DNA from 4 places in the Nocardioides eburneus genome. Region 4 is predicted to be linked to each of the others. Evidence: predicted binding sites of a transcription regulator. Region 4 holds the regulator's gene; each other region holds the start of a gene.
What was found. The regulator LexA, encoded in region 4, represses DNA repair genes until DNA is damaged. The targets are predictions, from matches to a motif close to TCGAACANNTGTTCGA.
Positions count from the first base shown of each region.

Region 1: the regulator LexA is predicted to act here: its motif matches at 1,706-1,721, upstream of AB3X52_RS03100 (alpha-ketoglutarate-dependent dioxygenase AlkB).
Region 2: the regulator LexA is predicted to act here: its motif matches at 2,891-2,906, upstream of recA (recombinase RecA).
Region 3: the regulator LexA is predicted to act here: its motif matches at 2,800-2,815, upstream of AB3X52_RS07550 (SAV_6107 family HEPN domain-containing protein).

Region 1 covers NZ_JBFPJR010000004.1:34,490-39,797, reverse strand. Annotated here, with positions in the region: gene AB3X52_RS03120 (HD domain-containing protein) at 1-191, shown strand, start outside; gene AB3X52_RS03115 (DUF4031 domain-containing protein) at 237-509, opposite strand; gene AB3X52_RS03110 (DUF8819 family protein) at 496-918, shown strand; gene AB3X52_RS03105 (GntR family transcriptional regulator) at 935-1,612, opposite strand; gene AB3X52_RS03100 (alpha-ketoglutarate-dependent dioxygenase AlkB) at 1,744-2,373, shown strand; gene AB3X52_RS03095 (MFS transporter) at 2,424-3,728, shown strand; gene AB3X52_RS03090 (AAA family ATPase) at 3,793-4,809, shown strand; gene AB3X52_RS03085 (DUF58 domain-containing protein) at 4,840-5,308, shown strand, end outside.
Region 2 covers NZ_JBFPJR010000035.1:14,882-20,189, reverse strand. Annotated here, with positions in the region: gene AB3X52_RS16345 (ABC transporter permease) at 1-620, shown strand, start outside; gene AB3X52_RS16340 (ABC transporter permease) at 617-1,429, shown strand; gene AB3X52_RS16335 (class I SAM-dependent methyltransferase) at 1,509-2,648, shown strand; gene AB3X52_RS16330 (DUF3046 domain-containing protein) at 2,656-2,850, shown strand; gene recA (recombinase RecA) at 3,077-4,126, shown strand; gene AB3X52_RS16320 (regulatory protein RecX) at 4,116-4,775, shown strand; gene AB3X52_RS16315 (phosphoribosyltransferase) at 4,772-5,278, shown strand; gene AB3X52_RS16310 (GNAT family N-acetyltransferase) at 5,302-5,308, shown strand, end outside.
Region 3 covers NZ_JBFPJR010000010.1:47,763-53,070, forward strand. Annotated here, with positions in the region: gene metF (methylenetetrahydrofolate reductase [NAD(P)H]) at 1-199, shown strand, start outside; gene AB3X52_RS07535 (phytoene desaturase family protein) at 235-1,560, opposite strand; gene AB3X52_RS07540 (YbaK/EbsC family protein) at 1,605-2,078, opposite strand; gene AB3X52_RS07545 (hypothetical protein) at 2,155-2,724, shown strand; gene AB3X52_RS07550 (SAV_6107 family HEPN domain-containing protein) at 2,834-3,280, shown strand; gene AB3X52_RS07555 (class I SAM-dependent methyltransferase) at 3,320-4,045, shown strand; gene dinB (DNA polymerase IV) at 4,072-5,271, shown strand.
Region 4 covers NZ_JBFPJR010000042.1:14,566-19,873, forward strand. Annotated here, with positions in the region: gene AB3X52_RS17440 (MXAN_6640 family putative metalloprotease) at 1-646, opposite strand, end outside; gene AB3X52_RS17445 (phosphatase PAP2 family protein) at 691-1,599, opposite strand; gene lexA (transcriptional repressor LexA) at 1,759-2,496, opposite strand; gene AB3X52_RS17455 (LysM peptidoglycan-binding domain-containing protein) at 2,756-3,094, shown strand; gene AB3X52_RS17460 (hypothetical protein) at 3,230-3,652, opposite strand; gene nrdR (transcriptional regulator NrdR) at 4,072-4,557, shown strand; gene AB3X52_RS17470 (vitamin B12-dependent ribonucleotide reductase) at 4,705-5,308, shown strand, end outside.

The DNA.
Region 1 (5,308 bases), on a different contig from region 4:
TCGAGTACGCCCATCTGCCGAACGACCAGTTCACCGCCGGGCGCGCCCAGGTCCTGCGCGGGCTGCTCGCCAAGGAGAGCCTCTTCCACACCTCCTACGCGCGCGAGCGCTGGGAGACCCAGGCGCGGGCCAACCTCGAGCGAGAGCTGACCGCGCTGGAGCCGGCGCTGGCCGCCCAGGCGGTCGGCTGACCGCGACGACCGAGCCGACCGAGCCCACCGGCGACGAGCCGGCCGTCAGCGCCGCCTGAGCTCGCTCTTGCGCCGGCGCAGGCCACCGGCGACGAGCCGTGCGACCAGCTCCCGGCTCGGCACCGGCGTGGCCCCGGCGGCCACCATGGCGTCGTACGCCTCAGCGGGAATGTCGTAGTGGTCCCGGTCGAACCGCCGCTCAGGGATGCCGACGCTCCGCGCGAAGGCGTGCAGCTCGTCGTACGACGCGTCGCTCGCGAGGTGGGACCACAGCCGTCCGTGGCCGGCGGCGTTGGGCGGGTCGATGAGGACGGTCACCCTCCATCAATACCGCACCCGGTTGGACGGGTACGCCACCATGGAGGCGATGGACACCACTGCTCTGTTCGACGCGCGCGCGAAGGTGCTGCGCGACCTCGAGTCCCGCGCCCTCGCCACCCCGGGCACCGTGTCGATCCTCGAGGAGGCGATGTCGGAGCGTGGCTGGTGGGCCGAGCAGTGGCCCGAGGGTCTGGTGTACGTCGCCGGCCTGGTCGCCCAGGACGTGCAGGACGCGCTCTTCGACGGTGCGTTGAACGGCGGCCCGCAGCGGTGGCCGATCTGCACGACGTGTCCCTCGGACGCGCCGCTCCACTCGCTGAGCATCTCGCCGGACCTCGGCGGTCCCGACCCGGTGTGGGTCTGCGAGGACAGCGGCGTGGTGGTCGCTCCCCTGGGCGCGCTCTGAGCCTGCCGCCGTGCGCTCAGCCGGCCCGGCCGAGCTGGAGCCGGAGCGTGTAGCGGTCGGCGCGGAAGACCGACCGGGAGACCTCGACGACGCGGTCGCAGGCGAGCGCGCGCCGCTGACGGCGCAGGACGGGAGCACCGTGGCTGAGCCCGAGCATGCCGGCCTCCTCACCCGCGGCGACGTCGGCGGTGACCGCGTCCTCGACCCAGGTCGGGCGCAGACCCTGGTGGGCCAGCTGGGCATAGAGGCTGCTGGGCAGCAGGCCGTCGAGGAGCCCGGGCAGGAGCCCCTCCTCGAGGTAGACGTCCTCGACGCAGAACGGCTCGGTCTCGGCGCGGCGTAGCCGTCGCCAGTGGACGACGCTGTCGCCCTCATGGAGCCCGAGGGCTCGAGCGACGCCCGGCCCTGCGTGCTCGCGGCGGGCGAGCAGCGTCTGTGACTCGACGGTGACGCCGCGGCGGGCCATCTCCTCGGTGAGGCCGACGACGGTGCTGGGCGAACGGCGCGGGCGCGCGACGAAGGTGCCGCGCCCGGGGATGCGCTCCAGGAGTCCCTCGACCACGAGCGCGTCCATCGCCTGGCGCACGGTCATGCGCGCGACGCCGAAGCGGGTGACGAGCTCGCGCTCCGACGGCGCCGGGGTGCCCGGGGAGTCACCCGCGACGAGCGCGCGAACGTACTCTCTGACCTGCACGTGCTTCAGTGATCGCCCCTGAGCCGCTACCGCCTGCTCCATGGCGCACACAGTAGGTCCGAAATCCCGCCCGCGTCCGGCGAATGGAGAACTTCGAACACCTATTCGATCCAAGGGGTTACAGTGACGGCATGGACTTCCAGGCCACGCTCTTCGCACCGGCCGCCGAGGAGCCGCTCGGCGACGACGGATTCACGCGTACGCCGCTGACCCGCGGCGCCTGGGTCGACGTCCGCCGCGCGTGGCTGCCCGACCCCGACGACGTCTTCGACGCGCTGGTGCGCGACGTGCCGTGGCGGGCCGAGCGACGCCAGATGTACGACCGCATGGTCGACGTCCCCCGCCTAGTGCACACCTACTTCCCCGGCGAGGCGTTGCCGCATCCCACGCTCGCCACGGCACGCGAGGCGCTGAGCGCCCACTACGCCGACGAGTTGGGTGAGCCGTTCGTCAGCGCGGGCTGCTGCTACTACCGCGACGGCCGCGACTCGGTCGCCTGGCACGGCGACCGGATCGGCCGCGGCCGGATGAGCGACACGATGGTCGCGATCGTCTCGGTCGGCGACCCGCGTCGGCTCGTGCTCCGGCCGCGCAGCGGGGCGCCGGGCGACGGCAGGCACTCGCTCTCGATCGAGATGGGCCACGGCGACCTGCTCGTGATGGGCGGGAGCTGTCAGCGGACCTGGGAGCACGCCGTGCCCAAGGTCGCTGGCGCGGGGCCGCGGATCTCGGTGCAGTTCCGCCCCCTCAACGTCTTCTGAGCGATTTATTGATTCGCCAGCGACGCCGATCGCCGGAAGAATTGCGGACGATGTCCACGCCGCCCGCGCCCGCTCGCCCCTCCCTGCTCTCCTTCTGGAGCGACCTCCCCCGCGAGGGGCGCATGCTCCTCTCGATCGTGGTCCTCGAGTTCCTCGGCAGCGGCCTGGTGCTCCCGTTCGCGGTGGTCTATCTCCACGACGTCCGGGCGTTCTCGCTCTCCACGGCCGGTCTGCTGCTCGGCCTCCCTCCGCTGGTCGGTTTCCTCGTCGTCGGTCCCGGTGGCGCGCTCATCGACCGGATCGGCGCGCGCCGGATGCTCGCGGCCACGCTGACGACGATGCTCGCCAGCGACGTCGTGCTCGCGTTCGCGACCACCGTGCCGGTCGCGGCGATCGCGCTCGTGCTCAACGGCCTCGCCTTCGGGACCAGCTTCCCGGCCGCACAGACGCTGATCGCCTCGGTCATCCCGCCCGGGATGCGGCAGCGCTACTTCGGCGTGAACTTCACGCTCCTCAACCTCGGCATCGGCCTCGGTGGCCTGGTGGGCGGGGTCCTCGTCGACGTGCACCACGCCTGGACGTTCCAGCTCGTCTACCTCGGCGACGCGGCGAGCTACCTGCCCGGTCTCGTGCTGCTGCTCGGGCCGCTGCGTCACGTCGCCGGGCGACCGGAGCGCTCCCGGGACGTGCCGAAGGCCGGCTACCGCGAGGTGCTGACCAAGCCGGCCGTCCCGACCCTACTGCTCCTGACCTTCGTGTCGTCGTTCGTCGGCTACTCCCAGCTCAACGCGGGCATGACCGCCTTCGCGACCTCGATCAGCCAGGTGTCGACCCGCGCGCTCGGGTTCGCGTTCGCCGGCAACACGGCGATCATCGTGCTGCTCCAGCTCGTCGTCATGCAGCGGATCGAGGGGCGTCGTCGTACGCGTGTCGTCGCCGTCATGGGCCTGGTCTGGGCCGTCTCGTGGCTCCTGCTCGGCCTCTCCGGGATGGTGCCCGGCACGATCGCCGCGACGCTGCTCGTCGTCGCCTGCGCCACCGTTTTCGGGCTCGGCGAGACGCTGCTGCAGCCCACCGTTCCGGCGATCGTCAACGAGCTGGCCGACGACCACCTGCGCGGACGGTTCAACGCGCTCAACGCGGCCTGCTTCCAGCTCCCGGCGATCATCGCGCCGCCGATCGCCGGGGCGCTGGTGGGCGCCCATCTCGGATGGGTGTACGTCGCGCTGCTGACCGCCGGCTGTCTGCTGGTCGGCGCCGTCTCGGTGACTCGACTGGAGCCGCAGCTCACGCCCGAGGTCAACGGCCAGCGGCCGCAGCCGGACGCGAGCCAGGAGACCATTCTGGTCGCCTGACGTTTCCGTTGGCTCGAAGGGGGAAGATCGACGGTGTCCTGCGATCACCTCTGAGAGGCCCCGAATGACTGCGACCGCCGCCACCGCCGCACCGCCGCCGTCCCAGACCGAGCTCGCGCGGGCCGCCGAGACCCTGGGCCGGATCACCACCGCCTTCAGCGAGCGGGTCGTCGGTCAGGAGCGGCTGCGCAGCGCACTGCTGGTCGCGCTCCTCTCCGAGGGGCACGTCCTGCTCGAGAGCGTGCCGGGACTGGCGAAGACGCTGGCCGCCTCGACGTTGTCCCAGACCGTCGCCGCCCGCTTCAGCCGGATCCAGTGCACCCCCGACCTGCTGCCGAGCGACATCATCGGCACCCAGGTCTACGACCCGCGCAACCACGAGTTCGAGACTCAACTCGGTCCCGTGCACGCCAACTTCGTCCTCCTCGACGAGATCAACCGCTCCAGCGCGAAGACGCAGTCGGCGACGCTCGAGGCGATGCAGGAGCGGCAGACCTCGATCGCGGGTGTCGTCCACCCGCTCCCCCGGCCGTTCATGGTGCTCGCCACCCAGAACCCGATCGAGGAGGAGGGCACCTACGTCCTCCCCCACGCCCAGATGGACCGCTTCCTGCTCAAGGAGGTGGTCACCTATCCGAGCGAGGCCGACGAGCTGGTCGTCCTCGACCGGATCGAGTCCGGCACCCTCGGACCTGACCACGAGGACACCGCCCCGGTCGCCTCCCCCGACGACATCGTCGAGCTGCAGGAGCTGGCGAAGCGGGTCTACGTCGATCCCGCGATCAAGCGCTACATCGTCAGCCTCGTCGCCGCCACCCGCAACGTCGGGGGGCTGCTGGGCCCGCAGGCGGCGGCGTACGTCGAGATCGGCGCCAGCCCGCGCGCGAGCATCGCCTTCTTCCAGGCCGCCCGCGCGGTCGCGCTGCTGCAGGGCCGCAGCTACGTCACCCCCGACGACGTCCGCGACCTGCGCCACAGCGTCCTGCGCCACCGGCTCCACCTCAGCTTCGAGGCCCTCGCCGAGCGGGTCGCCCCCGAGACCCTCGTCGACGCCGTCGTCCGGGCCGTCCCGAGCCCGTGAGCGGCGGACCACGACCGTGAGGCACCGGCCATGACGACGTACCTGCCGCGGATCAAGGCGCGGGTCGCGCTGCACGCCCACCGCAAGGTGGTGGGGCTGCTGGAGGGCGAGTACGCCTCCGTGCAGCTCGGGCGGAGCATGGACTTCCACGACCTGCGGGAGTATGTCCGCGGCGACGACGTCAAGGACATCGACTGGAAGGCGACCGCCCGCACGCGCCAGCTGCTGGTCAAGCGGTTCACCGCCACGCGCCAGCACCTCGTCGTGGTGGCGGTCTCGACCGGACGGTCGATGAGCGCCCAGCTCACCACCGCCGCGAGCAAGCGGGACCTCGCGGTCTTCGTCGCCGGCGTCGTCGGCTGGCTCGCCGTCCGCCACGGTGACAAGGTGGCCGTGGTCCACGGCGACGGGCAGCAGCAGCACCTCCGCCCCTCGGCCGACACCGAGGTCGCGCTCGAGCAGGGACTGGCCGCGATCCACGACGCCATCACGCCGACGG
Region 2 (5,308 bases), on a different contig from region 4:
TGGACGGTGCCACGTCTTATCTCGCCTACGTCGCGCCGGGCATGGTCGCCAGCCAGGCGATGACCACCGTCTTCGGCGAGGTCACCTATCCCGTGATGGGGATGGTGAAGTGGCAGAAGATCTACTTCTCGATGACGGCCACGCCCCTCGGCGTCAAGGACCTCGTCCTGGCCCACATGGGGTTCGTGACCTTCCGGGTCCTCACCGTGTCCGCGGTCTTCACCGCCGTGCTCGCGCCCTTCGGCGTCTTCGAGTCGGTCTGGGGCACGCTCGTCGCGGTGCTGGTGCAGCTCCTGATCGGGCTCGCCTTCGCGACCCCGATCTACGCGTTCGCGTGCGGTCTGGAGGACGAGTCGGCGTTCTCCCTGATCTTCCGACTCGGGATGATCCCGCTGACGCTCTTCTCCGGCACCTTCTTCCCGATCGCCAACCTCGGCCCGGTGATGGAGACGGTTGCCCGGATCACGCCGCTGTGGCAGGGCGTCGATCTGACCCGGATGCTCGTCCTCGGCCGGATGGACTGGGGCTGGGCCGCGGTCCACGTCGTCTACCTCGCCGTGCTGACCGCACTCGGTGGGATGTGGGCGGTGCGGCGGCTGCGGCGGAGGCTGGTCCAGTGATCGCGACCGCCGCGCTGAGCAGCGCCGTGGCCGCGCGGCCGCTCGGGGCGGGCGAGGCGACCGCGCTGCTCCTCCACCGCAACCTGCTGGCCTACCGCCGGGCGTGGTACGTCTTCGTCACCGGCTTCCTCGAGCCGCTCTTCTACCTCTTCTCGATCGGCATCGGGGTCGGCAAGCTCGTGCACGGCTTCGGGTTCAACGGCGCTGAGATCGGCTACCGCGAGTTCGTCGCGCCCGGGATGGTCGCGGCGTCGGCGATGAACGGCGCGCTGCTCGATGCGACCTTCAACTTCTTCTTCAAGCTGAAGTACAACAAGCTCTTCGACCAGATGCTGGCCACGCCGCTGACGACCCTCGACGTCGCGCGCGGCGAGCTCGCGTGGTCGCTGCTGCGCGGTGGCATCTACTCCGCCGCGTTCGTGGTGATCATGCTGTGCCTGGGCCTGGTCGACTCCTGGTGGACGCTCCTCGTCGTTCCGGCCGCGCTGCTGATCGGGCTCGCCTTCGGCGCCGCCGGCATGGCGCTCACGACCTGGATGCGGTCGTGGCAGGACTTCGAGTACGTCACCTTGACGACCCTGCCGATGTTCCTGTTCTCGGCGACGTTCTTCCCGATCACGGCGTTCCCCACCTGGCTGCGCTGGATCGTGGAGTGCACCCCGCTCTACCGCGGTGTCGTGCTCTGTCGCGAGCTCACCACCGGAGCGTTGTCGTGGGGCGCCGCGGTCTCGGTCGTCTACCTGGTGGCGATGGGGCTCGTCGGCCTGGCCGTCGTACGCCGCCGGCTCGACCTTCTGCTCCTGCCCTGAGCCGCGGGTGGCGCTGGTTCGACGGGTGCCGGGCCGCATCCCGCTGGGCCGACCGCTGCCGCCCTGGAAGGATGGGAGCATGACGTCGCCCGCCGCCATCGAGCCCGACACCAAGGACTGGACCTGGGTGCTCGACCGTCCCTGTCCCGCGTGTGGCTACGTCGCCGGCGCCGTGACCGCTGACCGCCTGGCTCCGACGATCCGCGACAACGCCACGGCCTGGGCCGGCTTCCTCGCGGCGCCGATGGTGCGCGACCGGCCCGCGCCCACGACCTGGTCGATCCTGGAGTATGCCTGTCACGTCCGCGACGTCCACCGGCGCTTCGCCGAGCGGGTGCGGCTGATGCTGACGGAGGACGGGCCGGTCTTCGCCAACTGGGACCAGGACGCCACCGCGGTCGAGGACCGTTATGGCGAGCAGGATCCCGCCACGGTCACCGAGGAGCTGCTCGACGCCGCCGACGCCGCCGCGGCGCGCTACGAGTCGGTGCCCCCCGACGCCTGGGCCCGCCCCGGCCTGCGTGACAACGGCAGCGCGTTCACCATCGAGAGCCTCGGCCGCTACCACCTGCACGACGTCGTCCACCACCTCCACGACGTGCGCTCGGCCGCCAAGGACGCGACCATCGCCGCCTACGAGGCGTCCGCCGGCGTCTACGGCCGCGACGAGATCGACGAGTCGCTGCGCTCGGTGCTCGACCGCTTCCTTGCGATGCTCCAGCCCGCCGCTCACGTCCTGGAGATCGGCAGCGGCCACGGCCGGGACGCCCGGGCGCTGGAGGCGGGCGGCGCGCGCGTGCGGCGCACCGACGTCACCCCGGGTTTCGTCGAGCGGCTCCGGCAGGACGGGTACGCCGCCGTCGTACTCGATCCGTTGGGCGACGACCTGCGCGACCCGGCCGCGCCGGACATGCCGTACGACGCCGTGTGGGCGAGCGCCTGTCTGGTCCACGTCGCGCGGGCGGACCTGCCGGTCGTCCTGAGGCGTCTCGCGGCGGTGACGCGAACGGGCGGCGCGCTCCACGTCTCGCTCAAGGAGGGCGACGATGAGGAATGGTCGGTCCACGGCACGGTGGCGGCGCCGAGGCTCTTCGTCTACTGGCGCGAGGGGCCGCTGCGGGCGGCGCTGGCGGATGCCGGCTGGGACGTCGTGGAGATCGGACACAGTGACGGACTGCGCGGGGACGTGTGGCTCGACGTGCTAGCAAGGAGGCGATGAGGCGCCGATGAGACATACCGAGTTCTGGTCCCGGATGGAGCACGCGCTCGGTCCTGGCTACTACCGGGCGTGGGCCGACCAGTTCGTCATGGCTGACCTCGGGGGACGCACCGCGCAGCAGGCGCTCGACGCCGGTGTTCCGCCCAAGGAGGTCTGGGCAGCGGTGTGGCGGGCGCTCGGTCTCCCGGCCCGCGACCGCTGAGACCCGTCTGATCCGCGACACGCCCGGCGCGAGCTTCCCGTCGAACATCTGTTCGGCCTAGGCTGGGACCTGCTGGGCGGAGCGAATCGCAGCGTCGTTCACAGACCCTGGGGAGTCTTCTCCAGAACTGTCGGTGGTCCCGTCTAGCGTCCAGCACACGATGACGAGATCACGAGGACAAGCGATGCAGAAGCAGGGCAAGAAGGCCCCGCAGGGAAGGAACATCATGGCTGGTGGAGACCGCGAGAAGGCGCTCGACGCCGCGCTCGCCAACATCGAGCGACAGTTCGGCAAGGGCTCGGTCATGCGACTGGGCGACGACTCCCGTGCCCCCCTCGAGGTGATCCCGACCGGGTCGATCGCCCTCGACGTGGCGCTGGGTCTGGGTGGGCTTCCGCGCGGCCGCGTCGTGGAGATCTACGGTCCCGAGTCCTCGGGCAAGACGACCGTCGCGCTCCACGCCGTCGCCAGCGCGCAGCGCGCCGGTGGCATCGTGGCGTTCGTCGACGCCGAGCACGCGCTCGACCCTGAATATGCCAAGGCGCTCGGCGTCGACACCGACGCGCTGCTCGTCTCCCAGCCCGACTCGGGTGAGCAGGCTCTCGAGATCGCCGACATGCTGATCCGCTCGGGCGCGCTCGACCTGATCGTCATCGACTCGGTCGCCGCGCTCGTGCCGCGTGCCGAGATCGAGGGCGAGATGGGCGACAGCCACGTCGGTCTGCAGGCGCGCCTGATGAGCCAGGCCCTGCGGAAGATGACCGGCGCACTCAACAACTCCAAGACGACCGCGATCTTCATCAACCAGCTGCGCGAGAAGATCGGCGTGATGTTCGGCTCGCCCGAGACCACGACCGGTGGCCGTGCGCTGAAGTTCTACGCCTCGGTCCGCCTCGACGTGCGCCGCATCGAGACGCTCAAGGACGGCCAGGACATGGTCGGCAACCGCACCCGCGTCAAGGTCGTCAAGAACAAGGTGGCCCCGCCGTTCAAGCAGGCGGAGTTCGACATCATGTACGGCAAGGGCATCAGCCGCGAGGGCGGTCTCATCGACGTGGGCGTCGAGGCGGGGCTCGTCCGCAAGGCCGGCGCTTGGTACACCTACGAGGGCGACCAGCTCGGGCAGGGCAAGGAGAATGCCCGCAACTTCCTGCGGGACAACCCCGACCTCGCCAACGAGCTGGAGAAGAAGATCCTCGAGAAGCTCGGCGTCGGCCCGACCGTGGACCAGCCGGCCGAGGGTCCGGCGGACCCCGTCGGGATCGATGACTTCTGACCGACGTCGCCAGGCCCAGGCAGATCCCTGGGCCGACGACCGGCCGGCGCCCGACTGGCTGGGTGATGTCTCGGCCGGCGTCGACGCATGGAGCAAGCGCGCCGACCCTGGCCGAGACACGCCGGAGGTGCCGGTCGCGGAGGATCCCGAGCCCGACCACGACGCCGTGGCGCGCAAGATCCTTCTCGACCAGCTGACGGGCCAGGCGCGGAGCCGGAAGGAACTCGCCGACAAGCTCGCCACGCGCAACGTCCCCGACGACATCGCGACCCGGCTGCTCGATCGGTTCGAGGAGGTCGGTCTCGTCGACGACGAGGCGTTCGCGCGCAGCTGGATCGCGAGTCGCCAGCCCGGCAAGGGCCTCGCCCGACGTGCCCTCGCCCAGGAGCTGCGCCGCAAGGGCGTGGACGACGAGATCGCCCGCGAAGCCCTCGACGAGATCGACCCCGAGGACGAGCGGGCGGCGGGCCGCGCGCTCGTGCGCAAGAAGCTGCGCTCGATGAGCCGGATCGACGAGCAGGCGAAGATCCGCCGGCTCGTCGGGATGCTCGCCCGGAAGGGCTACGCGCCCGGCCTCGCCTTCGCGATCGTGCGCGAGGAGCTCGCCGAGGTTCCGGACGAGCTCGGCATGCCAGACTCTGACTTGTGACGTCGGAGGAGACCCAGCCGCGCGAGATCCTGACCTATGAGCTGTTCGGCCTCGCTGTGTGGGAGATCGCGCAGCAGGTCGTGGACAGCGGCTACGAACCCGACGTGATCCTCTCGATCGCCCGCGGCGGCCTCGGCCTCGGGATGGGGCTGGGCTATGCGCTCGACGTGAAGAACCTGTCCGCGGTCAACGTCGAGTTCTATACCGGCGTCGACGAGCGCCTGGAGGTCCCGATCATGCTGCCCCCGACGCCTGCCGCCGTCGACCTCACCGGGCTGAAGGTGCTCATCGCCGACGACGTCGCCGACACCGGCAAGACGCTCGAGATCGTGCACGCGTTCTGCGAGGGACACGTCGCGGAGTCACGGACGGCCGTCGTCTACGAGAAGCCGCGATCGGTGATCCGACCCGACTACGTGTGGAAGCGGACGGACCTGTGGATCGACTTTCCGTGGTCGTCCCAGCCGCCGCTCGTCGACCGCCATGGCGGTCTCGCGCACTGACGAGGACGGGTGGGGCAGTCGTCGTGCCGA
Region 3 (5,308 bases), on a different contig from region 4:
GGCGATCCCAGCGGAGGTCGTCGCCCGCGTCGAGAAGCACGCGGACGATCCCGCCGCGCTGCGGGCCGAGGGCATCACGATGGCCGCCGAGCTCTGCGAGGACCTGCTCGCCGCCGGCGCCCCGGGGCTGCACTTCTACACCCTCAACCGCTCCAAGGCGACGCTGGAGATCTTCGCGCAGCTCAACGTCACGGTCTGAGGGCCACCTGCGCCCTCTGACGGGGCGTCGGCGGGTCAGGCGGGGCCGATGACCTGCGCGACGAGCGCGGCGGAGAGCCCGACGTAGGGCAGCCCCGCCCCCGGGGTGGCGTGCGCGCCGGCGGCGTACACATTCTCGATCGGGGTGTGCGGCCCGAGGCGCTGTCGGACGGTGCGCCGCCCCGCCCACAAGACGCCGAGCGGCGAGCCGCCCCAGCGGCCGACCAGCTCCGCGGCACCGAGGTCCACGCGCGTGACAACGTGGTCGCGGACGTCGATCCGGTGGCGGGCCAGCGCCAGCAGGATGTCCTCGAGCAGCGTGCCGTAGGAGTGGACCGTCCACGCCGCGCCGTCCGCCGTCGGCGCCCGTCCCCGGGTGCGTACGACGAGTGTCGGGTCGCCGTGGAGGACCAGCTCGGCGGGCAGGTCGGTGAGGTGGTCGGGGAGGGGGCCGGCGAGGCCGAGGTGGAACATCGGCGGCGGCAGGGCGGGAAGCGTCCGCCGGACGTGGTCGTGGAGCGCCGGCAGGCGGCGGGGGTCGATCGCGCAGACGACCGCGCCGTCGGGCCCGAGGTCGATCTCCCCCGCGGTGGTGGCGACGGCGGCGGCCCGTCCGTCGCGCAGCACGAGGTCGACCGCGGAGGTGGAGGTCAATGTCTCGACGCGTCGCGTGGCGAGCCGCTTCGTGAGAGCGGCGGCGATCTCGCCGGTGCCGCCGACGACCCGCCAGGCGCCGAAGCGCTGCTCGAGGTAGGCGGTCAGGCCCGACCAGGCGGGGACGTCGCGCAGGTGGTGGCCGCCGGCGACGAACGGGTGACCGGCGACGAGCCGCAGTCGCTCGTCCTTGAGGGTGCGCCGCAGCCGCCGCGCGAGCATCTCGCGCGAGTCGAGTCGGGCGGCCGCTTCCCGGGGGAGCGCCGCAGGGTTCCACGGGTTCTCGAGGTAGTGCTTGCGCAGCACCTCCCAGTCGTCGGCGTACGCCGCGACGTGGTCGACCCAGTGCTGCCCCAGGCCGGGTCCGAGCTCGTCGAACGCGGCGAGCTGTGCCGCGCGTGAGCCGCCGGGCAGGCGCACGCGCGTGCCGTCCTCGAAGCGGTGCTCGCGGATCACGTCGAGCGGCTCGAGCTCGAGCTCACGCTCGGCGGGCCGCCCGGACTTGCGGAACAGGTCGCGCAGGACCGCAGGCAGCAGCGTCGCGTGGGCGGAGCCGTCCCAGGAGAAGCCGTCGAGCTCGACGGGGCGCAGCGCCCCTCCCGGCGCGTCGGCCGACTCGACGAGCGTGACCGAGTGGCCCAGCTTCGCGAGCCGGACCGAGGTCGCGAGGCCGCCGTACCCGCCACCGATCACCACCACGCGCGCCACGCGCGGCACCCTACCGAGCGCCGGTCAGCCCCTCCCGCCGGAGGTCACTCGACGTCGATCGCCGTCCCGCCGGTGAGTGCGAGGAGCTCGTCGTACGTCGTGGAGAAGACCGCCGCGGGATGGCCGGCCGCCGCCCAGACGACCGGGTGGCGGCGGAACCAGGAGTCGACGTAGGTCGCCACCGGGGCCGGATGCCCGATCGGCGAGACCCCGCCGATCACTTGGCCGGTGTGGGTGCGCACGAACTCGGGACTCGCCCGGCGGAGCCGCTCGACGCCGATGGTCGCGGCCGCCGTGGCCGTGTCGACGCGGTGAGCCCCCGAGGTGAGGATGAGGACGGGCGCGCCGCTTGCGTCGAAGAGGAGACTGTTGGCGATGGCGCCGACCTCGCAGCCCAGCGCCTCGGCGGCGAGTGCGGCGGTGTGGACGGCGTCGGGCAGAATGACGATCCGACCGGTGCCCCCGCGCTCCGCGTGCGCGGCACGGAACACGGCGATCGTGGGGTGCTCATCGGTCATGGGCCGACCCTAGCGGCGGCCCTGCCGGATCCGCAGACGAGAACGAACCCCGGCGAGGGGAGCCACAGGAGGGCGCATGACGGAGCGCAGGACGGAGCCGCTCGCCGGCGTACCGCTGGCCGACGAGGTCGACCCGCGGCCCGCGACCCTGACCTGGGCCCTGCGACTGATCGGGATCCTGGTGCTCTTCTCCGGGTTCGTCGTGCTGCTCGTCGCGATCCGTCACGACGACCTGCTGCGGGCCTGGGCCGAAGGCAACCCGAGCGCGCGCAGGATCCTGCAGACGCAGGGGCTCGAGGCGCTCAAGCACCCGGGGGAGTTCGACATCAAGCCGCCGCACTTCGTCGCGCCGGCGCTCACCCTGTGGGGCGTCGTCGCGGGTCTTCTGGGTGTGCTCGCCGTCTTCTTGCGCAACGGCTTCGAGTGGGCGCGCATCGTGACGACGCTCGTGATGCTCGCGACCGCCGTGGCCAGTGTCGGAGGCATCCTGACCGGGCCGCCGGCGCTCTTCGTCGTCCTCACCCTGGTCGCGATCGCCATCGGCGTCGCGGCCATCGTCGCGATGTGGATGCCGGCCACCACGGGATATCTCCATCCGCGGGGCGACGACGAGCTCGCACGGCTGCGGGAGCGCGCCCGGGTCTGAGCCACGGGGTTCGCAGGCCGGCCGGTCCTCGACCGTTGAGAACTGTCGGCGAGGGGCGCTATGTTGTCCCTCGGGTCGAACATCTGTTCGAACGAGGGAAGGATGCCCCATGCCGCCGTACGTCGAGAGTCTGCACGCACTGCCCGCGACGACTCATTCCTACCTCCTGCGCGCCGGCGAGTCGCTCGCCGAGGCGATCGCCGCCCCCGACGTGCCGGCGAGGTATGCCTGCGCCCACGTGGCCGCCCTCCGCGCGGCGGCGGCGCTGATCGCCGCTCGCGCCCGGCCCGCCGCGCCCGGGCGCCGACGGGTGCAGCGCAACGCGTGGGTGCTGCTCGCCGACGTCGCACCCGAGCTCGCCGAGTGGGCCCGGTTCTTCGCCGCGGGCGCGGCGAAGCGAGCGGCTGCCGAGGCCGGCTCGACCCGTGCCGTCAGCGCGCGCGATGCCGACGACCTCGTCCGTGACGCCGACCGGTTCCTCGGCGTGGTCGAGCACGCGCTCGGACTGGTCCCGCATCCTTCGGTCGAGGGCGAGCCGATCCGTCGTGTGGGCTGAGCGCACGGCCCGCCCGGTCGAGGTCCTAGGGTGGGTCACATGTCTGCGAGCGAACGCCCGTCGGAGAGGCGGGCCAGCGCCCGCACCGCCGTGGTCTGGGACGCCCTCGACCCGCTGCTCGACGCCGGAGCGCCGCTCGACGTGCTCGACATCGGCGGTGGCACCGGCGGCTCCGCTGTCCGCCTCGCCCGGCTGGGCCATCGGGTCTCCGTCGTCGACCCGAGTCCCGATGCGCTGGCGGCGCTGGCCCGACGCGCCCGCGAGATGGGTGCCGACGTGGCGGCCCAGCAGGGGAGCGCGGCCGACCTGCTCGAGGTGGTCGAGCCTGACAGCGCCGACCTCGTGCTGTGTCACGGCGTCCTTGAGATCGTGCCCGACCCGGCCGCCGCGCTCGAGGCCATCCGCGCGGTGCTGCGCCCGGGCGGCCATCTCAGCCTGCTCGTCGCGCAGCGCACCGCCGCCGTGCTCGCCCGCGCGATGGCCGGCCACTTCGGGCAGGCCATCGCGCTCTTGGACGAGACCACGTCCGTGGGGCGTTCCGGACGCCGGTTCACCTACGACGAGGCGGCCGCGGCGCTGGCCACCGCTGAGTTCTCCATCACGGCGGTCCACGCCGTCCGGGTCTTCGCCGATCTCGTCCCCGGGTCGCTGCTCGACCTCGAGCCCGGGGCGGCCAGCGCGCTCGTCGAGTTGGAGCAGGCCGTCGCCCAGCGGCCGGACTACCGCGCGCTCGCGGCTCAGCTTCACTTCACCGCGCGACGATGAACTGATCCCCGGCCCGGAGGCTCGTCGTGTCGGCGGCTAGCGCTCCGAAGACACCCATCCTCCACGTCGACATGGACGCGTTCTTCGTGTCTGTGGCGATCCGCGACCGGCCCGAGCTGCGGGACGTGCCCGCCGCCGTCGGTGGTGGACCGCGCGGTGTGGTCACGTGTGCCAACTACGCCGCGCGGGCCTTCGGCGTCCGGTCCGCGATGTCGGGTGTGCAGGCGCGTCGACTCTGCCCCCCGCTGGTCTCGGTGCCGCTCGACCACGACCTGGTGTCGCAGGTCTCCGCGGCGGTGCGCGAGATCTTCGGTCGGTTCACGCCGTCGGTCGAGATGGTGAGCGTCGACGAGGCCTTCCTCGACGTTCGCAGCGCCGTCCGGCTGCTCGGCAGCCCGGTGACGATCGCCGAGCGGATCCGCGCCGAGGTGCTGGCCGAGCAGAGGATCACCTGCTCGGTCGGGGTCGCCATGAGCAGAGGGGTGGCGAAGGTCGCCAGCCGCCACGCCAAGCCCGACGGCGTCGTGGTCGTGCCGCCGGAGGAGCTCACGACGTTCCTCCACCCGCTCGACGTCGGTGAGCTCTACGGCGTCGGGCCCAAGGCCCGCGCCCGCCTGCACCGGCTCGGCTTCTCGACCGTCGGCGATCTGGCGACGACGCCACTGCCCGTGCTCGTCCAGGCCCTCGGGCCCGGCTCGGCCGCCAGGCTCCACCGGCTCGCCCACGGCACCGATGGCGACGGACGCTCAGCGCCGCGGCGCCCGCTCGAGACCGACCGGTCGATAGGTGCGCAGGAGACCTTCGGGCGTGACCTCCACGCGGGGCGTGATCGAGCTGCGATCGTGAGCGAGCTGCTCCGGCTCAGTGCCAGGGTGGGGCGGCGGGTGCGCGCCGCCGGCTGCGTCGGCCGGACGGTGACGCTGACGGTCCGCTTCGCCGACTTCCGCACGATCACCCGGTCCCGCACGCTGACCCAGCCCACCGACGTGACCCAGGAGGTCCACGCGACGGCCGTCGGCCTCTACGACGCGCTCAGCGTGGGCGACGACAGCAGGCTCCGCCTCGTCGGCGTCCGGGTGGAGGGACTCCTTCCGCGCGAGCGCACTCCTCGACAGGGGATGCTCGGCGAGCGCCGGCGCGGCTGGCGGGACGCCGACCTGGCGGTCGACCGGGCGGTGGAGCGCTTCGGCAAGGGTGTCGTCGGTCCGGCCAGTCTGCTGCGGTGAGGGAATTTCGTCACGGTCCCTACCGCCGCCCGTCGCG
Region 4 (5,308 bases):
CCTGCGGTGCGTTCGCCGGCTTCCCGTCCGGGGCGCAGTAGCCGTAGTAGCCCTGGTCGAAGACGTCGCGCAGGTAGATGTCGACGTAGTTCTTCTTGCCGCCGACGGCGCCGTCGCCGACCGGCCGGCGGTAGCCCGCCTTGTGGTAGCGCGCGTAGACGTTCTCCATCACGCTGCGGACCTGCTTGACCCAGGCCCAGGAGGACTTGTCGTCACCGCTGGTCAGCCAGTGGATGCAGATCGGCACCTTGGTGCTACAGAGCCGCTTCCCCGGCGTGGGGCGCGCGAGCATGCGCGACGCCGTCGACTGGTCGCTCGCCGACATCTGGTCGCGGTGGACGTAGAGGTTCGCCAGCGCCATCGTCGCGTCGCGCCCGTGCACGAGCGTCTGCTTCGCCCGGCGTGCGGACTTCGGCGCGAGGACGTCGGCCGCCTGGTCGAGCGCCCGGCGCGCGGCGAGGGTGGTGGTCCGCTCGGTGAGCGTCAGCCCCGCGATCACGGAGGGCGAGCTCGAGCTCCCTGAGCCCGGGGCGCCCGCGGGTCCGGCGTACGCCGGCACGGTGACGGCCACGCCGGCCGAGACGATCACGGCGAGGAGGGTGGTGCGGGCGAGGGCGGACAGGGCGGGGAAGCGAGAGGAAGGCATCGAGTACCAAACAGTCGACGACAGGTCGGGCCGGATCCGGACGCCTACCGCGACGGTTCGCCGACTCGGCGGCCCTTCGAGTGGTCCTCGTCCGCAGATGCGGCCTCCAGCACTATAGGCCGCTGGCTGAACGCCGAGACACTCACGACACCCGCGATGACCACCATCCATCCCACGATCACGTCGAGCGTCCAGTGGTTGCCGGTGCCGACCACGACGATCGCGGTCGCCGCGGCGGAGAGACCGGCGAGCAGGCGGACGACCCAGCTCCGGACGTTGCGCCAGACGACGATCGCGACCCAGAGCGACCAGCCGCAGTGCAGCGAGGGGAACGCCGCCAGCTCGTTGGTGAGATGACCCATCCCCTTCGGCGCCGACGCGTCGGCCCCCCACCAGCCCTGGTCGGAGTGGAGCAGGAGCACGTCGTCGTAGAGGTGGGGGAAGAAGCGCGGAGGCGCCGTCGGGAGCATGAGGTAGAGCGCGAGCGCCAGGACGGTGCCGACGACCAGCGCGCGCCGTGCCGGCAGATAGCGGTGCCGGCCACGGGCGTAGAGCCAGACGAGCACGACGAGGGTCAGGATGTAGTGGGCGGTGGAGTACCAGTAGCAGCCCAGCAGCCCGATCAGGTCGTGGTGGACGAAGAACTGGTTGAGTCCGTGCTCCCAGTCGAGGTCGACGGCGCGCTCGATGCTGAGGATTTGCCGGGCCCGACTCTTGGCCTCCGCCATGTTGTTGCTCGCGAGCAGTCGCGAGGACGTGTAGGCGATGTAGAGCACGGTGACGAAGATGAGCTCGCGGATGCCCGCGCGCACGCCGGCGAGGCGCTGCCACAGGGTGCGCGGCAGGACGCCGTGCTCCACCGACGGCTGAACCGTGATGCCTGGCACCGCCGACCCGGTGTCGGCGACGGACCGACCGGCGATGTCGCCGCTCGTGATGCCCTCGTCGTGCACGCTGCCCCCGCAAGTTCCGTCGATCCGGATCACCCTAGCCAATGAGGAGCAGCGGCCGACTCGGGGAATACCCCTCGTGGGGTACGGAGCCTCAGATCGGGCGCGCGCCGGCCCCGACGTGGACGTCGGGACCGGCGCGACAAGCCCGGCCACCGGGCGTCAGAGGCTCCGCAGCACCGCCGTGACCTTGCCGAGGATCGTGGCATGGGTCCCGTCGATCGGCTCGTAGGCCGGGTTGTGGGGGAGCAGCCAGACCTGGCCGCCCTTGCGCTGGAAGGTCTTCACCGTCGCCTCGCCGTCGATCATCGCGGCGACGATCTCGCCGTTCTCAGCGGTCGGCTGCTGCCGGACGACGACGTAGTCGCCGTCGCAGATCGCCGCGTCGACCATGGAGTCGCCCGAGACGTGGAGGAGGTAGAGCGTCCCGTCGCCCACGAGCTGCTTGGGCAGGGGGAAGACGTCCTCGACCTGCTGCTCGGCGAGGATCGGCCCGCCGGCCGCGATGCGTCCGACGATCGGGACGTAGGCCGCGTCGGGACGGGAGTCTCCGACGCCCGTCTCGTCGAACGGGGTCTCCTCGGCCGCGGAGATCGCCTTGCGCGCCGCGAGCACCTCCGGCAGGAAGACCTCGAGCGCCCGGGGACGGTGGGGATCGCGCTTGATGAACCCCTTCTGCTCGAGGACCTTCAGTTGGTGGGCGACGCTGCTGGTGCTGGTCAGCCCGACCGCCGAGCCGATCTCCCGCATGCTCGGCGGATATCCACGCTTCTCGATGCAGTCGCGCAGATGGGCCAGGATCCGCTGCTGGCGGGGGGTGAGACCCGTGGCGTCCGGCGGACCGTCGGGGAGCTCGCGCACGCCGTTCGGCGACTCTCGGGTCGACTTGGGCTTCGTCATGCCTCAACGGTAGACCGCCGGCCGGGCGAGTTCAAACATCTGTTCGAAGCGTGTCGACCTCCACCGTTCGAACGCTTTTTCGGCAAGGCCTTGCTTCTGTTCGAACAGGTGATCTAGTCTCGCTCATGTGTTCGATCGAATGTCTGGTCGAACGGCCCCGCGGTCGCCGCGCAGCAGCGGTCGATGAGAACTGTCGGTGGCCGCCGGTAGACATCGCGTCGAACCGCCCCAGCGGACCCGACTTCCCCAGGAGCTTCCGATGAGCACCCTCAGCCTCGCCCACGTTCCGTACGCCGCCCCGCGCCGCTCCACGGTGCGGCTCACCCGTCGCGGGCGTGTGGTCGTGTTCGTGGTGACGCTCCTGGCCGTGATGGCGGTCGGCTTCGTCGGGGCGAGCATTTCGGGCGCCTCGCAGGAGAAGGGTGTGGGCGTCTCGACCCGCACGGTCGTGGTCGGCACCGGTGACACGCTGTGGGACCTCGCCTCCGATGCCGCTGACGGCGGCGACATCCGCTCGATGGAGCAGACGATCAAGGACCTCAACGGCCTTGACTCCGGGATGCTCATCGCCGGCCAGACCCTCCGGATCCCGAACTGACCCGGTGGGCGCTGGCGCTCGCCGGGACGTAGACCGCCGCCAGCCGATTCGACCCCGGCTGGCGGCGGCACGGGGAAGACGAGGGGTGGGGCTCCGCCGGGAGGCGCGGTCCCACCCCTCGTTCGTCGGGGAGTGTCAGTCGGCGCGGTGCCGGCGTGCAGTCGTCGGCGCGGGCGTCCCGGGGTCGTCATCGGGTGCGGGCTGGGGTTGCATGGCCGCCGTAGGGTCGGATGGCCGTGTCTCGGGCGGGAGCGATGCGGGCGCTGGGCCGGAGGTCAGCCCGAGTGCTCGACCCAGGCGAGCGAGCAGCATGAGACCGGCGAAGAGGCAGGCGACGGCGCCGACGGCGGCGAGGGCGAGGAAGGCCCAGGCGCGGCCCTCGCCGTCGCGGGCGTCGCCACCGAAGTCGATGGCGGCGTAGACCAGATAGCCCCACGCGATGATCGCGATGGTGATGGCGCCCGCAAGGAGCAGGACGCGACGGTCGAGCCCATGCCTCTGGCGGGGTCCCCGTCGTGCCCCTGCGCGCTTGCCTGCGGACCTGCCCCTCGATGCCACGGCGACATTCTCGCTGATCCCCGGGGCGGAGTGTGCAAGCGGCACGAGTCGGCTGCGGAGCGCGGCCGTTCTCCGGACGATGGCGCGCCGCGGCGTCGTCCACAGTCGTGCCGAACGGACGGTCGTCGGTCTTGGCCAGAGCGGGCGAAGAGGGCATCGAACGACGTTCGCGAGCGCGACACGCCGGGCCGGCCTGCGCGACACGCCGAGGAGGTCGACGCCCTCTTGCGAACCGCGCCGGGCCCGGCGTACGGTAGCCACTACATCTAGTAGTTACACCGGTGTAGTTCTCCACATCTAGTTCCACAAGGGATGCGGGGTTGCGCACAGGCAACTGCTGGTTGTCCACAGCTCATGCCGTTCCATCCACAGTCGGGAATGGCATTTCCGGCGCCGTGACGTCAAGGAGGGGGATCGAGATGCACTGTCCGTACTGCCGGCACAACGACACGAAGGTCCTCGACTCCCGCGTTGCGGAGGACGGCGGGTCCATCCGTCGCCGGCGTGTCTGCCAGGGGTGCGACAAGCGGTTCTCCACCGTCGAGCTCATGCAGTTGACGGTGCTGAAGCGCTCGGGTGCGACCGAGCCGTTCAGCCGCGAGAAGGCCGTCTCCGGCGCGCGGAAGGCCTGCAAGGGCCGCCCGGTGACCGAGGACCAGCTCGCGTGTCTGGGGCAGGCCGTCGAGGACACGCTCCGGAGTGCGGGCTATGCCGAGGTGCCCAGCCACGAGGTGGGGATGGCTATCCTTGCCCCTCTGCGCGAGCTCGACGAGGTGGCCTACCTTCGCTTCGCGAGCGTCTACCGCGCGTTCGAGTCGGCCGACGACTTCGTCGCCGAGATCGCCATGCTGCGCACGGAGCGCGCGTTGCGCGCGGGCGTGACCGAGTCAGCCGTCAGCGGCTGATCACAGACTGCCCGGGCAGGCCGTGGGGAAGCGAGCCTGCCCGGGCTCACCAACCTCTTTCCCAGCGGCAGGCACGTTTCAGCGGGCCTTAGTTTCAAGCCTCAATTCAAGTCGGCAACCGATCCAGGACAGGACAAGGGGAAGTCAATGACCGAGACGGTGAGCGGCGCAGACACTCAGCCCGCCAAGGGCGAGGGTCTGGCCGGGGGTGGGCTCAAGATCGAGCGGGTGTTCAGCACCGAGGGTGTGCACCCCTACGACGAGATCACCTGGGAGCGTCGGGACGTCGTCCAGACCAACTGGAAGACCGGTGAGACCGTCTTCGAGCAGCGCGGGGTCGAGTTCCCCGACTTCTGGTCGGTCAACGCCTCGACGATCGTCACCACGAAGTACTTCCGCGGTGCCCTCGGCACCCCACAGCGCGAGACGAGCCTCAAGGACATCGTCGACCGCGTGGTGAAGACCTACACCAAGGCTGGCCGCGAGTATGGCTACTTCGCCAGCGACGCCGACGCCAAGGTCTTCGAGGAGGAGCTGACCTGGCTGCTCGTCCACCAGTACTTCGCGTTCAACTCCCCGGTCTGGTTCAACGTCGGCACCCAGTCCCCGCAGCAGGTCAGCGCCTGCTTCATCCTGTCGGTCGACGACTCGATGGACTCCATCCTGAACTGGTACAAGGAGGAGGGCTTCATCTTCAAGGGCGGCTCCGGCGCGGGGCTCAACCTCTCGCGCATCCGCTCGAGCAAGGAGC